2 regions of the Acinetobacter sp. GW821-FHT01C12 genome follow, and region 1 is predicted to be linked to the other one. Evidence: riboswitches for the same ligand, from Rfam matches in the RefSeq annotation. Region 1 holds a riboswitch; the other holds the start of a gene.
The links. A riboswitch is a leader RNA that binds a small molecule or an ion and turns the genes downstream of it on or off. The one in region 1 is predicted to bind manganese.

Region 1 (7,559 bases):
CCGCAGAATGACCATGCGCTGTATCCACTACAATCGCATCAACGCCTGCTTCAACTAACGCTTCAACACGACTTGGAGTTTCAGCGCCAGTACCCACTGCAGCACCAACACGTAAACGACCTAATTCATCTTTACAGCTATTTGGATAAGATTCCGCTTTACGGAAATCTGTAACTGTAATTAAGCCTTTTAATGCATTGCTTTCATCAACCACCAATACTTTTTCAATACGGTGTTTTTGCAATAATGCTTGAATATTTTCTTTCGATTCATTTTCACGAACAGTCACAAGACGATCTTGCCCTGTCATGATATTGCTTACTGGTTGTTCCAAGTTCGTTACAAAACGAGTATCTCGGCCAGTTACAATCCCAACCACTTTGCCATCTTTAACGACAGGTACACCGCTGATGTTGTTGGCTTGTGTAATTGCCATCAAATCACGAATCGTGGTTTCAGGTGTCACGGTAATTGGATCTTTCACCATTCCCGCTTCGAATTTTTTTACACGGCGAACTTCTGCAGCTTGTGCAGAAATATCCATGTTTTTATGTAAAATACCAATACCACCGTTTTGCGCCATTGCAATCGCCATACGTGACTCAGTCACAGTATCCATTGCTGCTGAAACCATAGGGATGTTCAGTTGAATGCCGCGTGTGAGGCGTGTCTTTAGAGAGACATCTTTTGGGAGGATAGTAGAATAGGCAGGGAGTAATAAGACATCATCGAAGGTTAGCGCTTCTTGAACGATGGTCAACATAACAGTCTCGCTGGTAATTTCCGTGAGCTATTATATACAAATTTCCGTTCAATTTTCATTTTTTATTGTGCGGATTTATCTTATTCTCGATCACACTTTATTTTTCAGTATCTTATTGAAATAAAAATGGGCTTTGAATATAAAATTACCGTGGATTTAACACTACAGTAGACTGTCGACTTACAGTCTCTGCTTTAATATCCTAAATTTTCCCAATGAAGCGTTAACACACCTGATCAAAGTCTTCATCATTGCTGGGGGTAGCGACTTCTATTTCGATCAGGGGAATTAAACCATAGCCTTGTCTTGCTTTTGCACATTGTGAATCCCCAGCATGTACCTGTTTGCATGAAGAACTCCGTTGCTCATACATACTACAGCTGACTTGCTGTCCAATCTCACCCTTTAATGCCACACAACGCGGTTGCTTTTGATTGGTGCCCTGCATACAAGAATACACGGCTGTCAAAGGTTCGACATAATCTGGCGGCATGGCTTCTCCTTCTGCCCAATAAAATGAGACTCGGAAAAAGGCGCAACACGCCCCGCAACTTAAGCACGCATCCTGTGCTGAGATTTGTGACAACATTTTTTTAAGATTCTCGTTATCAATTTAAAATTTTGGCAAGAAAATCCTAAAAAAAGTCGCACTCAAACTCAATATCTTTTTTGAATTTTTTATTGCGGACAGGTAAACACGGACTCATCCATCAAATCGACACCACATTGTAAATTTTCGATCCAGTCTAAAAACTGATGAATCATCTCTTTACCAATAAATGGCTTACCATGTTGCGGCACAATCATTTCAATATCCATTTGACGCACCATTTTCACCCATAAACGAATTACCCGATTGGTACACATATAACGCTGATGAAAACCATGCATGGTTGGAATGTGCATTGCAAAATCTTCAATTGGTTTCGAGGCATCATCAACAATCGATGCACCCATATCACCTGAGAATAAAATTTTTGAAATTGGATCATAAAACTGGAAATTTCCAACGGAATGTAAGAAATGCGCAGGAACCACGATAATGCGGGTTTCTCCCAATGGAATAGAGCCACCTTGGTCAGGCAATTCGATCAGACGTTCTAACCAGCCCCCCTTCATACGGTCACTCATAAATGCTGAGTTTAAATGAGGTAAAAAGCGTGCCCATAATTTAGATGCGACCACTTTGGCATCGGTATAGACCAACCAACGCGGCATTGAGGTAATAATATCAGGGTCTTGGTGAGATGCCATGACATAGTCTAGATTTTGTAATCGGGTGTATTTATTGAGCTCCATGGTCAGGGGCACATAAGTCAAATCACCGCCCGGATCTAATACTGCTGCACGTTCATTATTTAAAATAAGAAACTGATTGGCTTGTACACCTTCACCTTTCACCAAACTGGTAAAACTTATACATTTATGAGTGCCATTATCAAACAAAACTTGCGACGTGGTGCGATCTAAAGCCATACCAGAAACCCCAAAACCTTTTTTAAAATAAATCTTTAGTTATCCCATACAACATATAAGGTTTTCTTCAAAGTTACAATAAATCTACAACCTAAGTTTAAAGATTATTTGTGTCATCATTCTCAGAATAATAAAAAACCCAACATTAAGTTGGGTTTTCAGCTTTAAAAATAGATGACTTTATTGATGTTCAATCAGCTTGGAAAATTGCGCTTAAAAAAAGTAATGCTGAACTAAAGCGGCGACACCAATAATAAAGAAGATTGCAGCTCCAATTTTATGAATCAGAGCAATAGGTAATTTATCTGCCAATTTATTGCCAATAAATACGGCAGGTGCATTGACCAGCATAATCCCCAATGTCGTACCTAGAGTTACCCAACCGATGCTGTCAAAGCGTGCAGCAAGTGCCACTGTGGCGATTTGGGTTTTATCCCCAATTTCTGCAAGGAAGAATAATACAAAGGTTGCACCAAAGACCCCATATTTTTGCCATTTATTAATACTTTCAGATTCATCATCCAATTCATCTGGAATTAACATCCACCCAGCCATACCAATAAAGCCAAGTGACACAATCCAAAGTAACACTGTCGGGCTAAGGACTGTGGTAATCCACTGACCAAGTACAGCCGATACGCCATGATTGACAATAGTTGCTAATAAAATTGCAAATAAAATAGGAATAGGTTTACGAAAACGTGCAGCAAGAAGTAATGCGAGCAGTTGTGTTTTATCGCCCATTTCGGATAAAGCGACAACCACTAAAGAGATGAGGAAGGCATTTAACATTTCAAAGTCTCTGGCTAGCAATATTTACCGATGACTTACCCCTCCTGCTAGCCAATATGAATAGTCGCCTATTCAACGCGGAGTGATAAATCAAAGGTCTTGCCAACAAAAGATAGCTGAGTAAACACCTTCAGCTAAATTGGTTCTTTGCTATGATGACCATACTCTGTTGAGTAATTATGTTGATCATCACCCATTTATCATCTCGCAGATGACAAACAGCGGCTACTCCCCAATGAAGTACAGCTATTCTACAACGCTTTATCAATCATTTTCAATTTTTAAAAATTAAAAAATTTAAAGCTCAGATAAACTTCAAAAAATATCGTGCCGAAGCATTTTTAATGCCCGCAGAGGATGAATTCAATTTCGTTTCTTCACTAATTTTGAACCCTAGATGGTTATCCCATCGTGGGGCGACAGGGATGTCGCCGATTGATTTAGTTGAAAATATTAATTAGGAGAAATTATATTCTTGTGCCTGAGTTTTTTGACAGATTGACTATATTGAATAATGACTTTAAAGCAGGTTTGAAAATTGTTGATAAAACGAAATCAGACGCATATAAAAAACCTCGCCTAAAGCGAGGTCTTCTATAATTTAAAACTTAAAGCAAGATGTTACGAATATCTGATAACAACTTGGTCAATTTATTGGTAAATCGCGCAGCATCCGCACCATTAATCACACGATGGTCATAAGACAATGACAATGGCAACATCAGTTTTGGATCAAAGCCTGAGCCATTCCATACTGGTTGCATCGTTGCAGGTGAGATACCCAAAATCGCAACTTGCGGCCAGTTCACCAATGGCGTAAATGCAGTACCACCAATTGAACCTAGGCTAGTAATAGTAAAGTTTGCACCTTGTAAGTCTTTCGGAGAAAGTTTCTTATCACGTGCTTTTTTACTTAACTCACCCAATTCAATGGCAATTTGCTTAATCGATTTTTGATCAGGATTACGCAATACTGGAACAGTTAAACCATCTGGTGTCGCCACAGCGATTCCCATATGGATTTCTTTACGCAACAGCACAGACTTTTGATCATCTGCCAAGTGACCTGCAAAATAAGGCTCTTCTTTAAGTAAGAACGCCACCGCTTTTGCAATAAAGGCAAGGATCGTTAAGCTAATACCATCTTGCTTAAATTTCCCTTTTAACTCACCGCGCCAAGCTTCTAGTTCAGTAATATCTGCTAAATCAAATTGTGTCACTTGCGGAATAAAATTGTTTAATGACAATTGCGGTACAGACACTTGCTGTAAACGCGTCATTGGTGCAATTTCACTACCACCAAATGCACTGAAATCTGGTAATGCAGGCAAACCTGAAGCGGCTGGCGCAGCAGTTGTTTGAGCTGCTGCTTGTGGTGCAGTCAATTTGGCTTTAACAAAAGCAAAAACATCATCTTTCATCACCCGTGCATGAGGGCCAGAGGCCTCGACTTGTGATAAAACCACACCCAGTTCACGCGCAAGCTTACGCACGGCTGGACCTGCATAAACTTTGGCATTTTCAGCTTGTTGTGCTTTAGATAACTTTTCAGTACCCACTTGAGCAACGGCCACTTCAGCTTTTGGCGCTGATGCTGTCGTTTTCGCGGCTGGTGCTGATGCAGCTTGTGATGCTTGAGCGGCTGGTTTTTCTTTCGGTGCTGGTGCAGTCTGACCTTGTGCTTCAATCGTCACCAAAGCAGTGCCCTGACTTACAGACTGATTCAATTCCACATGGATCGCCGTCACTGTCCCTGCAACCGTACTTGGTACTTCTACAGAGGCTTTATCCGACTCAGCAACGCAAAGGCTTTGGTCTTTTTCAACTTGATCGCCTACGCTCACCAAGATTTCAGAAATTGTTGCTTTATCTACACCAAGATCAGGAACAGCAACTTCAACTTTACCCGATTGGGCTGGCGCTGATGCTTCTGGTGCAGCAGCTTGAGTTGGTGTTGCTGACGCTTGTTGAGGCGCTTCAGCAGGTGCTGCCGCCGAAGTCGTTGTAGCGCCTACAGTTTTCACTGTAATCAGTACCACACCTTCTTTAACATTATCGCCTTCTTTGACCACAACACTTTCAACAGTGCCGGCAACTGTACTTGGAACTTCAACCGTTGCTTTATCCGATTCCACTACGACGATGCTGTCATCTACCGCAATTTCGTCGCCCACTTTAACCAGAACTTCGCCGACCAAAGCTTTTTCAACACCAATATCTGGCACTTGAACTTCAACTGTTTGAGATGAAGCTGGCGCAGATGCTGAAGGTGCAGCAGATGCCACAGGTTCAGCTTTAGTTTCCACAGCAGGTTCAGTTTTTGCAGCTTCTTGAGCAGGCTGTGCTGGTGTTTCTGTCGCAGTTGCATCCGCAGATTCAACTTCGATCAACACAGCACCTTCTGAAACTTCATCACCTTCCGTAACAGCAATACTTTTAACCACACCTGCTGAAGTGCTTGGCACTTCAACAGAGGCTTTGTCTGACTCAAGTAGAACGATACTGTCATCAACAGCGATGGTATCCCCGACTTTCACCAAGATTTCTGCAACAGTGGCCTTATCAACGCCAATATCAGGAGTTTTAACTTGCATCATTATTTCTCCTCTGTCACTTCAGTATAAGCAGCAACTTCTTGTACAGATGGATGCGCTTGCGGTAACCATGCAACTGGACGATCAACATCAAGTTCAAATGAAGAGATTGCATCTTTCACTAAACGTGGATCAACTTCACCTTCATCAGCAAGTTTTTTCAATGTTGCAACCACAATATGTGCCGCATCTACACCAAAGTAACTACGCAAATTACTGCGTGTATCTGAACGACCATAACCATCTGTACCCAATGTTACATATGGACGGCTATCTGGAAGGTAAGCACGGATCTGTTCGCTATAGGCACGCATATGATCTGTTGCTGAAACAACAATACCATCCGTGTCACGTAATTGCTGAGAAACCCAAGACTCTTTACCGTCTTCAAGTGGATGTAGGCGATTGTATTCTTCAACAGCCATACCATCACGTGCCAATTCATTGAAGCTTGTTACGCTCCAAACATTGGAATGGATTTGGTATTCATCACGTAAAATTTGCCCAGCTTTAATCACTTCACGCAGAATCACGCCTGAACCCAATAACTGAACTGTGGCTTTTTCATCTTTATTGAACAAGTACATACCACGTTTGATGCCTTCTTCAGCACCTTCAGGCAATGCAGGTTGGTCATAGTTTTCATTCATGAGCGTCAAGTAATAGAACACACGTTCTTGATTCACATACATACGTTGTAAACCATCATGCACAATCACAGCTAACTCATAACCAAAGCAAGGATCATACGCTACACAGTTTGGAATCGTTCCTGCCAAGATATGAGAATGACCATCTTGGTGTTGTAAACCTTCACCATTTAATGTTGTACGACCAGCTGTTGCACCACACAAGAAGCCTTGTGCCTGAGAGTCACCCGCTGCCCATGCAATATCCCCAATACGTTGGAAACCAAACATTGAGTAATACATATACATCGGAATCATTGGTAAGTTATTGGTTGAATAACTGGTACCCAATGCTGACCAAGCGCTCATTGCACCTGCTTCATTGATCCCTTCTTGCAACATGTGACCATCTTTTGCTTCACGATAGTTCATGAGCTGTTCTTGGTCTTCTGGGGTATAGTTTTGTCCATGCGCAGCATAGATACCCAACTGACGGAACATGCCTTCTAAACCAAAGGTACGCGCTTCATCAGGTACGATAGGCACAACACGGTCTTTAATGGCTTTTTCTTTTAACAATGCAGCAATCAAACGCACCATAACCATCGTGGTTGATTGTTCTTTACCACCACTGCCTTTAAGCACGCCATCAAATACTGAAATCTCAGGAATCGCCAATACTTCACTGTCTTTACGACGTGCAGGTAAATAACCACCTAAAGCTTCACGACGTGCTTTCATATATTTCAATTCAGGTGAGTTTTCACCTGGACGATAGAATGGAAGCTCTTCAAGTTGCTCATCAGAGAATGGTAAATTGAAACGGTCACGCACATATTTCAATGAATCGTGTTGCATTTTCTTGATTTGGTGGGTTTTGTTGACAGCTTCAATTTCGTCAGACAAACCATAACCTTTCACTGTTTTCGCTAAGATTACAGTCGGTTGACCATTGCTGGTCATTGCTGCTGCATACGCGGCATATACTTTGTATGGGTCATGACCACCGCGATTCAGATTATCAATATCTTCATCACTTAAGCCTTTTACCAACTCCGCAGCTTCTGGGTACTTACCAAAGAATTTTTCACGGGTATAAGCGCCCCCTTTTACTTGGTAACGTTGGTATTCACCATCTAGCGTTTCATCCATACGGGCTTTTAAAGCACCTGAGGTGTCTTTGTCCAATAAAGGATCCCAATGACGACCCCAGACCACCTTAATCACACGCCAGCCTGCACCACGGAACAGTGACTCTAGCTCTTGAATGATTTTACCGTTACCACGTACAGGACCATCTAGACG
Region 2 (7,559 bases), on a different contig from region 1:
GGCTCAATATTTAGGAACCCAAAAAGCGAATAAAGTTTTCTCACAAGGCGATTTTGATCACTCTGCATTTACTTTCTCAAATGGGGTGTTCTGCGATACAAATACAAAACGATGCCATGTAGATCGATATTTTAACAATGGACATCGAAGTAAAGTTGATCAAAAGATAACAGATCAGCTTTTTAATAATAAGTAATTCTTTGCCATAAATCGGCTAAAGCGCTCACTCGCAGATGGGCTTTTTGATTGATCTTAAAATTTTTAGAATGCTGTGTTCTATTAAATAAGATTGTATAAATCTATATACATGTTAAAAATTACCAATAGATTTATTAAATCATTCCTTCTTCCCCCTCTGAATTGGAATTTTAATTTGTCTAACAAACCCTTCAATCGAAGGGTTTGTTTTATAAAAATTATGAATTTCGTCATTTCATCAATTACTTATGTTTTTTGTAAAATAATTCATATTTTTGTTTAAAAGTGTGACTTGTTTTGCTAAATTCCGCTTGGATTTATTGAACAGAAAAGTAATGAACATGAATAAATATTTTGCAGAATTTATTGGAACATTTTGGCTGGTCTTTGGAGGGTGTGGTAGTGCAGTACTTGCTGCAGCATTTCCAGAATTGGGTATCGGTTTTGTCGGTGTTGCACTTGCGTTTGGTCTCACTGTACTGACTGGTGCGTACGCATTAGGTCATATTTCAGGTGGACATTTCAATCCCGCAGTAAGTATAGGTTTATGGGTTGGCGGTCGTTTTAATGCAAAAGACTTAGCACCATACATCATTGCTCAAGTCGTAGGTGGTATCTTCGCGGCATTTATATTGTATTTGATTGTACAAGGTCAAGCAGGATTCACTGGTACAGGTGGATTTGCAACAAATGGTTTTGGTGACTTATCGCCTGGAAAATATTCTCTGCTTTCTGCACTAATAATTGAGATTGTCTTAACTGCTATTTTCTTAATTGTAATTCTCGGTTCTACAGATAAACGTGCACCAGCTGGTTTTGCACCTATTGCTATTGGTTAGGCATTAACTTTGATCCATTTAATCAGTATTCCTGTCACCAATACTTCGGTCAATCCTGCACGTAGTACAGCAGTGGCTTTGTTTGCTGAAACGGCTGCACTGAGTCAACTATGGCTTTTCTGGGTTGCTCCAATTGTTGGCGCTGTGATTGGCGCTTTAATTTATAAGTGTTTTGAGCAAAAAAATAGCCAATAGCATTAAAGATCTTTCATAAATCAAAAAATGATCATGTGGAGTGAATCATATTGGTATTGAAAGTTCTTTCTCCCTTTAGGAGAAGGTTAGGATGAGGGTGCTTTTATGTTGATTAATGGTTTTAAAAAGGACTTATGAAAGAAGTCTATTATCAATGCGCCTAACTCTAGACAACATTATAAAAACCTCCCTCGGGAGGTTTTTTCATGGCTGAGATTAGACTTAAATAATTGAAACTTCAGCTAAAATTTTTTGAGCTGTTTCATCGCCATTTAAATATGCGCCATGAACCGTACCCGCATATTTCAAGCTACAATGTTCACCAGCAAAGAAGATTTTTTCTTGAATTGGTTGATGCAACACTTTAACAATATCCTCACTGTGCTTTAGTGAGGGAAAACTAAAAGAACCATAGCTATAAGGGTCGGCGCCCCAACGTGTAACGATGAGTTTTTTAGGTGTATGGGGAATATTGTTAAATTGTTTCTGCAAGTTACTAAAAATAAACTTTGATATTTCATTATCCGCTGAATTATCAATAAACTCAGATTGCTTTCCTCCAAACAGCATTAAATAAATGGGTTTTTTATAAATTCCAGATAAGTCTAGAATATTAAAACAACCAAGCTCATTCCAATAGAAATCACTTATCTTGTCTATCGGCATTTTGGATCTAAAAGAAAGTGGTTGTTCTAATTCAAAAAATACTTTATTGAAGGATCCAAATCCAATATCTTGAATAGATTGAGTATAGTGATGAGGTAATGGAGGATAAAACGCGATATGATTTTTCTTTAAAATTCCAAGTGGGACAGTAACCACTACACGGGAACCTATGTAAAAATTATCATTGGAATCAATAATTTTGACATAATCATTTTCACAGATGATTTTTTTTACATCAACATTGAATTGAATGTCGATTTTTTTTGAAAGCACGTCTATAACTTGGGCATAGCCATTGGGAAAAATAACTTCATCACCATCAAAATAACCTTCGTAATTTTTGTAATTTGATGAAAGTAGCTCAAGATTTGTCGCAAATGGGTCATTTGCTATTCGATTGAAAAAGTTAAATAATAATTGTTTAAGATAATCTTCTGAAAATGTATTACCTGAATAATGTAAAGAAGAAATTATTTCTTCAGTCGCCTTGAGGGCAGATTGCGTTTGTGTTTGAGAAAGTTGCTTTTCTATTTCCTCTACATAAGATTCAAACTCTTGGACTTCTTTGTCAGAAAATAACAACCCATTTTCATGAAAATATTGCGATTTGTCATAGTTAAATACAGTTGTTGCTATATGATTCTCTTGGGTAATTTCCCAGATCGGATTAGCTTCAACGCCATGAATCCATGATGCTCCTAAATCAAAAAAATCAGCATCAGATTGCAATGAATCTATGCGCCCACCTGTGCGAGACCTCGCTTCGAGTATGGTAACTTTTTTACCATTTTCTTGTAATTTTTTAGCGCATGCGATTCCTGCTATCCCAGCACCAATAATAATAACCGGTAAATTAATATCGCTATGTTCCAACATAAAAATCTATAGCTCAGTTTTGTATCTAAAATTAAGATAATACACTTTATACTTCTTAGATAAAATTATTTGATTTTTATTTCAAAAAATCAATAAATTATATTTTATCACATTGATTACAGGTTCTTTAGAATGGCTGAGATTGTTGAATAATAATCTTATAATATGAGTTTTTTTTGTTTTTGATAAAAGCGCCACGTAGGATGAAATTAAAGTCATGCTTATGCGACCAATGCGTATTCGCAATGACCGCAATTTAAAAATAAATATTATATAATTTATTGAATTTAAATATTTTTTATGGGTATTGATTATTTTTAATAATATTTCCCTCTAGCTAAATATATTCATAACTTTGCAATTTTGTTACTGATCAATATTTAAAATATTTTTATAGGAACATGCTGTGAGTAGACGGCGTAATCAAATAGGAATGAGTTCTTTTAATTTATCTAAAAAGTATGATTGAAAACTACACTTGATTCTACTAAAATAAAAAAACTTCATTGGGGAGTAGCCGCTTTTTACCTCAGGTAAAAAGGTGATGGTCAACATAATTGCTTAAACAAGCATGGTCATCATAGCAAAGAACCAAATGATCCTCCGATCATAGATTTCTTTTTGTTGGCAAGACCTTTGATTTATGATTCTGCTATGGCTAGCAAGAGTTATAAATCATTGGTAATTATTGCTAGCCGGAGAAATTATTATGATATCTGCTTTCCTAATCTCTCTTGCTGTAGTTGCTTTATCTGAAATGGGAGATAAGACCCAATTACTGGCACTACTGCTTTCTGCACGATTCCGAAAACCTATTCCTATTCTTATCGCTATTTTTCTCGCGACTCTGGTAAATCATGGTGTTTCTGCTGTACTCGGGCAGTGGATTACGACTGTTCTTAGTCCGACTGTATTATTGTGGATTGTTTCTCTAGGATTTATTGGGATGGCGGTATGGATGTTAATCCCAGATAAGCTAGATGATGAATCTGGAAGTATCGATAAGTGGCAAAAATATGGTGTCTTTGGCGCAACCTTTGTGCTTTTCTTTTTGGCAGAAATTGGTGATAAAACTCAAATAGCGACTGTGGCATTAGCTGCTCGTTTTGACAGTATCGGCTGGGTAACTGTAGGTACCACCTTAGGAATAATGTTGGTGAATGCTCCAGCCGTATTTATTGGTAATAAACTTGCAGAAAAGCTTCCAATTTCACTCATTCATAAAATTGGCGCACTTGTCTTTTTAATTATTGGTGTTGCTGCACTCATTCAACATTACTTTTTCTAATGACAATGAAGCGATTTAATCGAATACCAGTAAGCTGGCAAAGCATGTTTTTTATACCGTATCTACTTGCACTACCACTGATCACTTTACTGTTATTAGGTTTAGCTGGGAGTTGGTCGGATAGTGTTCGTTTGGCCTTTTTATCACTACCAGGGTGTTGGTTGTGTTTTCAAGCCACAAAAAAACCAAATTTATTTTGGAAATTATTTTCAATCATTTGGTGGTTTATTTTTATATTTCATACCAGCTTACTCTCAGTAAGTTGGCTGTTGTTCAATAGTGATGCTGAAGCATATTCAATTATTGAATCTATCGCGAATACAACATTGAATGAAAGTTTAGAATTTTTTCAACTGCATTTTGGCTTTTTTATTCTATTTGTTGGCTTGATTTTAAGCGCTTTGATTTTATATTTTTTTATTTTATTTAAATATTTTAATACGCGTGAGTTCCATGATCAGAAAGTACATCGATTAGGACGTTATGCTATAGGTTTGTTATTTTTACTGTGTACTGCCAGCTATGCGATTAAGCCTTCAATTGCTTTACATCCATTGCCATTTTGGTATGGATACTATGGCAAAATTCAAGATTTCAAACAGCGTATTCTACAGCATGATCAGATACATAAAGAATGGACATTGAATGCAGAACAGCGCTTAGATTTTAGTGGTAAATTGAATAAAAGGCAGACACATACCATAGTTTTAACTGACAGCATTACCAGTTTTAATTTTGGATTATGTGGCTATCCACGAAATACAACACCTGAGTTAACTCAACGGAGTGATCAATTCAAAGTCTTTTGTCGTGGTTACTCACCAGCATCATCTACTATTCAATCTTTACGTTATTTATTTAATGATGGTACGCGAAATGCAATGGATGATCATGCCCCTGAAAATATTATGGCATATGCTAAGGCAGCAGGTTTTAAAGTTTATTGGATTAGTAACCAAGATGATGTTTATATCTCTTCACTTTTTGCGTCATATGCAGATGAAGCTGTTTTTATCAATAAAAAGTCAGGTCGTAGTAGCACGTCATTAGATGAAAATATTCTGCCTGCTTATAAAATTGCATTGGATGACCCAGATCCTCGTAAATTGATTATTCTGCATCTCATTGGTTCACACCCAAATTATAAGTTGCGATACCCAGAACAATTTTCTAAGTTTAATGATTCTAGTAATGATGAGGTTGAAAAAAAACTTGAACGAAATGAGATTAATCATTTAATTCAGTTAAAACGCAATGAATACGATAACAGCATACTTTACCAAGACTGGATTGTTGCAAAGTTATTCGATCTTTTAATTTCTACCCAATCTGATTTTAGATCTTTTACCTTTTTATCAGATCATGGCAATGAAGTCGGGCATGCTAAGAACTATGCTGGGCATAGTGCAAATACTGAGGCTGGCTACCGTATTCCAATTATTCTTTGGTATGATCATATGCCGACTAAAGGAATAGTCAGTGAAAAACCAATTGATGCCAGTGACCTAGATCGATATGTATTACACCTCATGGGCGCTCATGATCGATTGGATCGTAAAGAAAAATTGTGTTGGTTAGATCAAACTTGTAATTTTGTACCTCAGTTACTTTGGCATTCACCAAAATAAACAAGCGATATTATATTAGCTATGGACAAAATTTTTGCTAAATCGTATCGCTCTGATTGATTGGGGGAGATTTGCTTCGACAAGATCTAGATGAAATAGCATTTTAAAGAAGCGACACAATTCATGGATATCGTTAAATCTACTTTTTATTTTTCCATTATAAATATTACTATAAATCAATAAATAAGCCATAGATTAAAATCTGCTAGTAAAGTTATAGATTGATAAAAATTGCTAAATAATCTCTTAAAATGAAGTTTCTCAATTCTAAATGAGAATATTATCATTATTTTGTGTTAAGTAGAGCTACATGATCCAAGAAAAGCATAAATCAAATTTCTAGATCTTTTTAGTGCAGTAAAAAGTCTTGTACAGAGGATATGGTCAGATGAAAGAGCTTGCCAGCCGATTGGCTATGCAGCACCTAATCAATGCATAGTCACAAGAAACAGGAAGTAGAATTTTACTGGAGAAATATCAGCAAAAATCTACACAACTTGCGTTTAGCCAAGGCTTGATCTTGTTAATGATTCCATTGGAATCTATCCAATCCCAATTATATGTACCGCTTTCATATAGGGAGTCTTATAGGACGGCATCGAATAGATAAACTGCCGCAGATTTTTAATAAAGGACAAGCGCAAAGGTTTAGTCCAATTGCGATTTCTAAATGGTTAAACTGGTCGTTAACACAGCTTTTAATGGTTGGATTAAGCTCAATGCTGATTGGGCTGATCTTGTCAATCTATACCCAGCAGATCGTGATTTTCAGTTAGCTTATGTGTTTTATGGTATCGCTGTGGCATGTCTAATGCCGGCATTTACCACAGGTGCATCACAATCAGTTTCGAAAATTTGCAAACTAAAATTGCTGCTTTATGCACCATGGCGCAAGCGCTCAGTTTGGTTGTTGCACCATTAATGAGCACAGGGTTGTACCAACTTAACATTATCTTCCCATATTATTTACTGCTTAGTATTTTCTTATTGCTGTCTTTTTATTTTGTTGTTTTTAAATGGAATAAATAGAGGATGGTCATACCAGTGTCATGTTCTTTGATTAGTTTGCCTGCATTAAATCAAATATGATATTTCAATGATGAAACCATTTAAAATTAAACATTCGCTAATCATTTGTTTTGCTTCAGGACTATTTTTAACAGCCTGTAATAATGATCATGATGATAATTCAGCTGTTGTCGTCCCACCTAAAGCTGATACATCACTATATTTACAGACCAAACAACCCTATCAACCTCAGCAGAAACTAAGCAGTTATGAAGCAACGCCAGCAGGTTATCGTGCAGTTTTTACAGAATTAGTTGCTCGACATGGTTCACGAGGCTTATCGAGTATTAAATATGATTTAGCTTTATACAACATGTGGTTAAAAGCAAAACAGGAAAATGCCTTAACGCCATTGGGTGAACAATTGGGTGCTGATTTAGAAGCCATGATGAAAGCCAATATTCTATTGGGTTATGGAGTGGAAGGTATACGCCAGTATGGCTATGGCAACGAAACTTCTGTAGGTATTAAAGAACATCAGGGTATTGCAGATCGCTTATTACAACGCTTACCACAATTGTTTAATCAAGCCAGTCAACAAGGTAAATCTGTACAGATCGTTAGCTCGGGTGTGGATCGTGCGGTGGACAGTGCTAAATTTTTTACCAATGAATTGTTGAAACAGCAACCAAGTTTAAAGACCGCAATTACACCAGCAAGCTATCAAAGCCTCAACAGTACCTCTATACCAAGTATTGTCGATGGCGGGGTAAATCGCTTTCATCTGTATTTTCATAGTTTAAATGCACAAGACGATTTGGCCAATGTCAAAACGGATTTAGACAAAACAGTCTATGCGGC

Region 2: it holds a riboswitch for manganese, as region 1 does, so the genes downstream of both, AC07WY_RS01125 (TMEM165/GDT1 family protein) here and AC07WY_RS17155 (TMEM165/GDT1 family protein) in region 1, are expected to answer to the same signal.

What each region holds. Positions count from the first base shown of each region.
Region 1 is NZ_JBWKXD010000009.1:76,178-83,736, forward strand. Features, by position in the region: gene guaB (IMP dehydrogenase) at 1-763, opposite strand, end outside; gene AC07WY_RS17145 (YkgJ family cysteine cluster protein) at 987-1,352, opposite strand; gene AC07WY_RS17150 (oxygen-binding di-iron domain-containing protein) at 1,442-2,239, opposite strand; gene AC07WY_RS17155 (TMEM165/GDT1 family protein) at 2,453-3,031, opposite strand; yybP-ykoY riboswitch at 3,120-3,277, opposite strand; gene AC07WY_RS17160 (2-oxo acid dehydrogenase subunit E2) at 3,640-5,625, opposite strand; gene aceE (pyruvate dehydrogenase (acetyl-transferring), homodimeric type) at 5,628-7,559, opposite strand, start outside.
Region 2 is NZ_JBWKXD010000001.1:243,490-251,048, forward strand. Features, by position in the region: gene AC07WY_RS01110 (YcgJ family protein) at 1-196, shown strand, start outside; partial or broken gene aqpZ (aquaporin Z) at 540-1,232, shown strand; gene AC07WY_RS01120 (NAD(P)/FAD-dependent oxidoreductase) at 1,455-2,774, opposite strand; yybP-ykoY riboswitch at 3,271-3,416, shown strand; gene AC07WY_RS01125 (TMEM165/GDT1 family protein) at 3,487-4,062, shown strand; gene AC07WY_RS01130 (phosphoethanolamine transferase) at 4,107-5,690, shown strand; gene AC07WY_RS01135 (hypothetical protein) at 6,361-6,612, shown strand; gene AC07WY_RS01140 (histidine-type phosphatase) at 6,790-7,559, shown strand, end outside.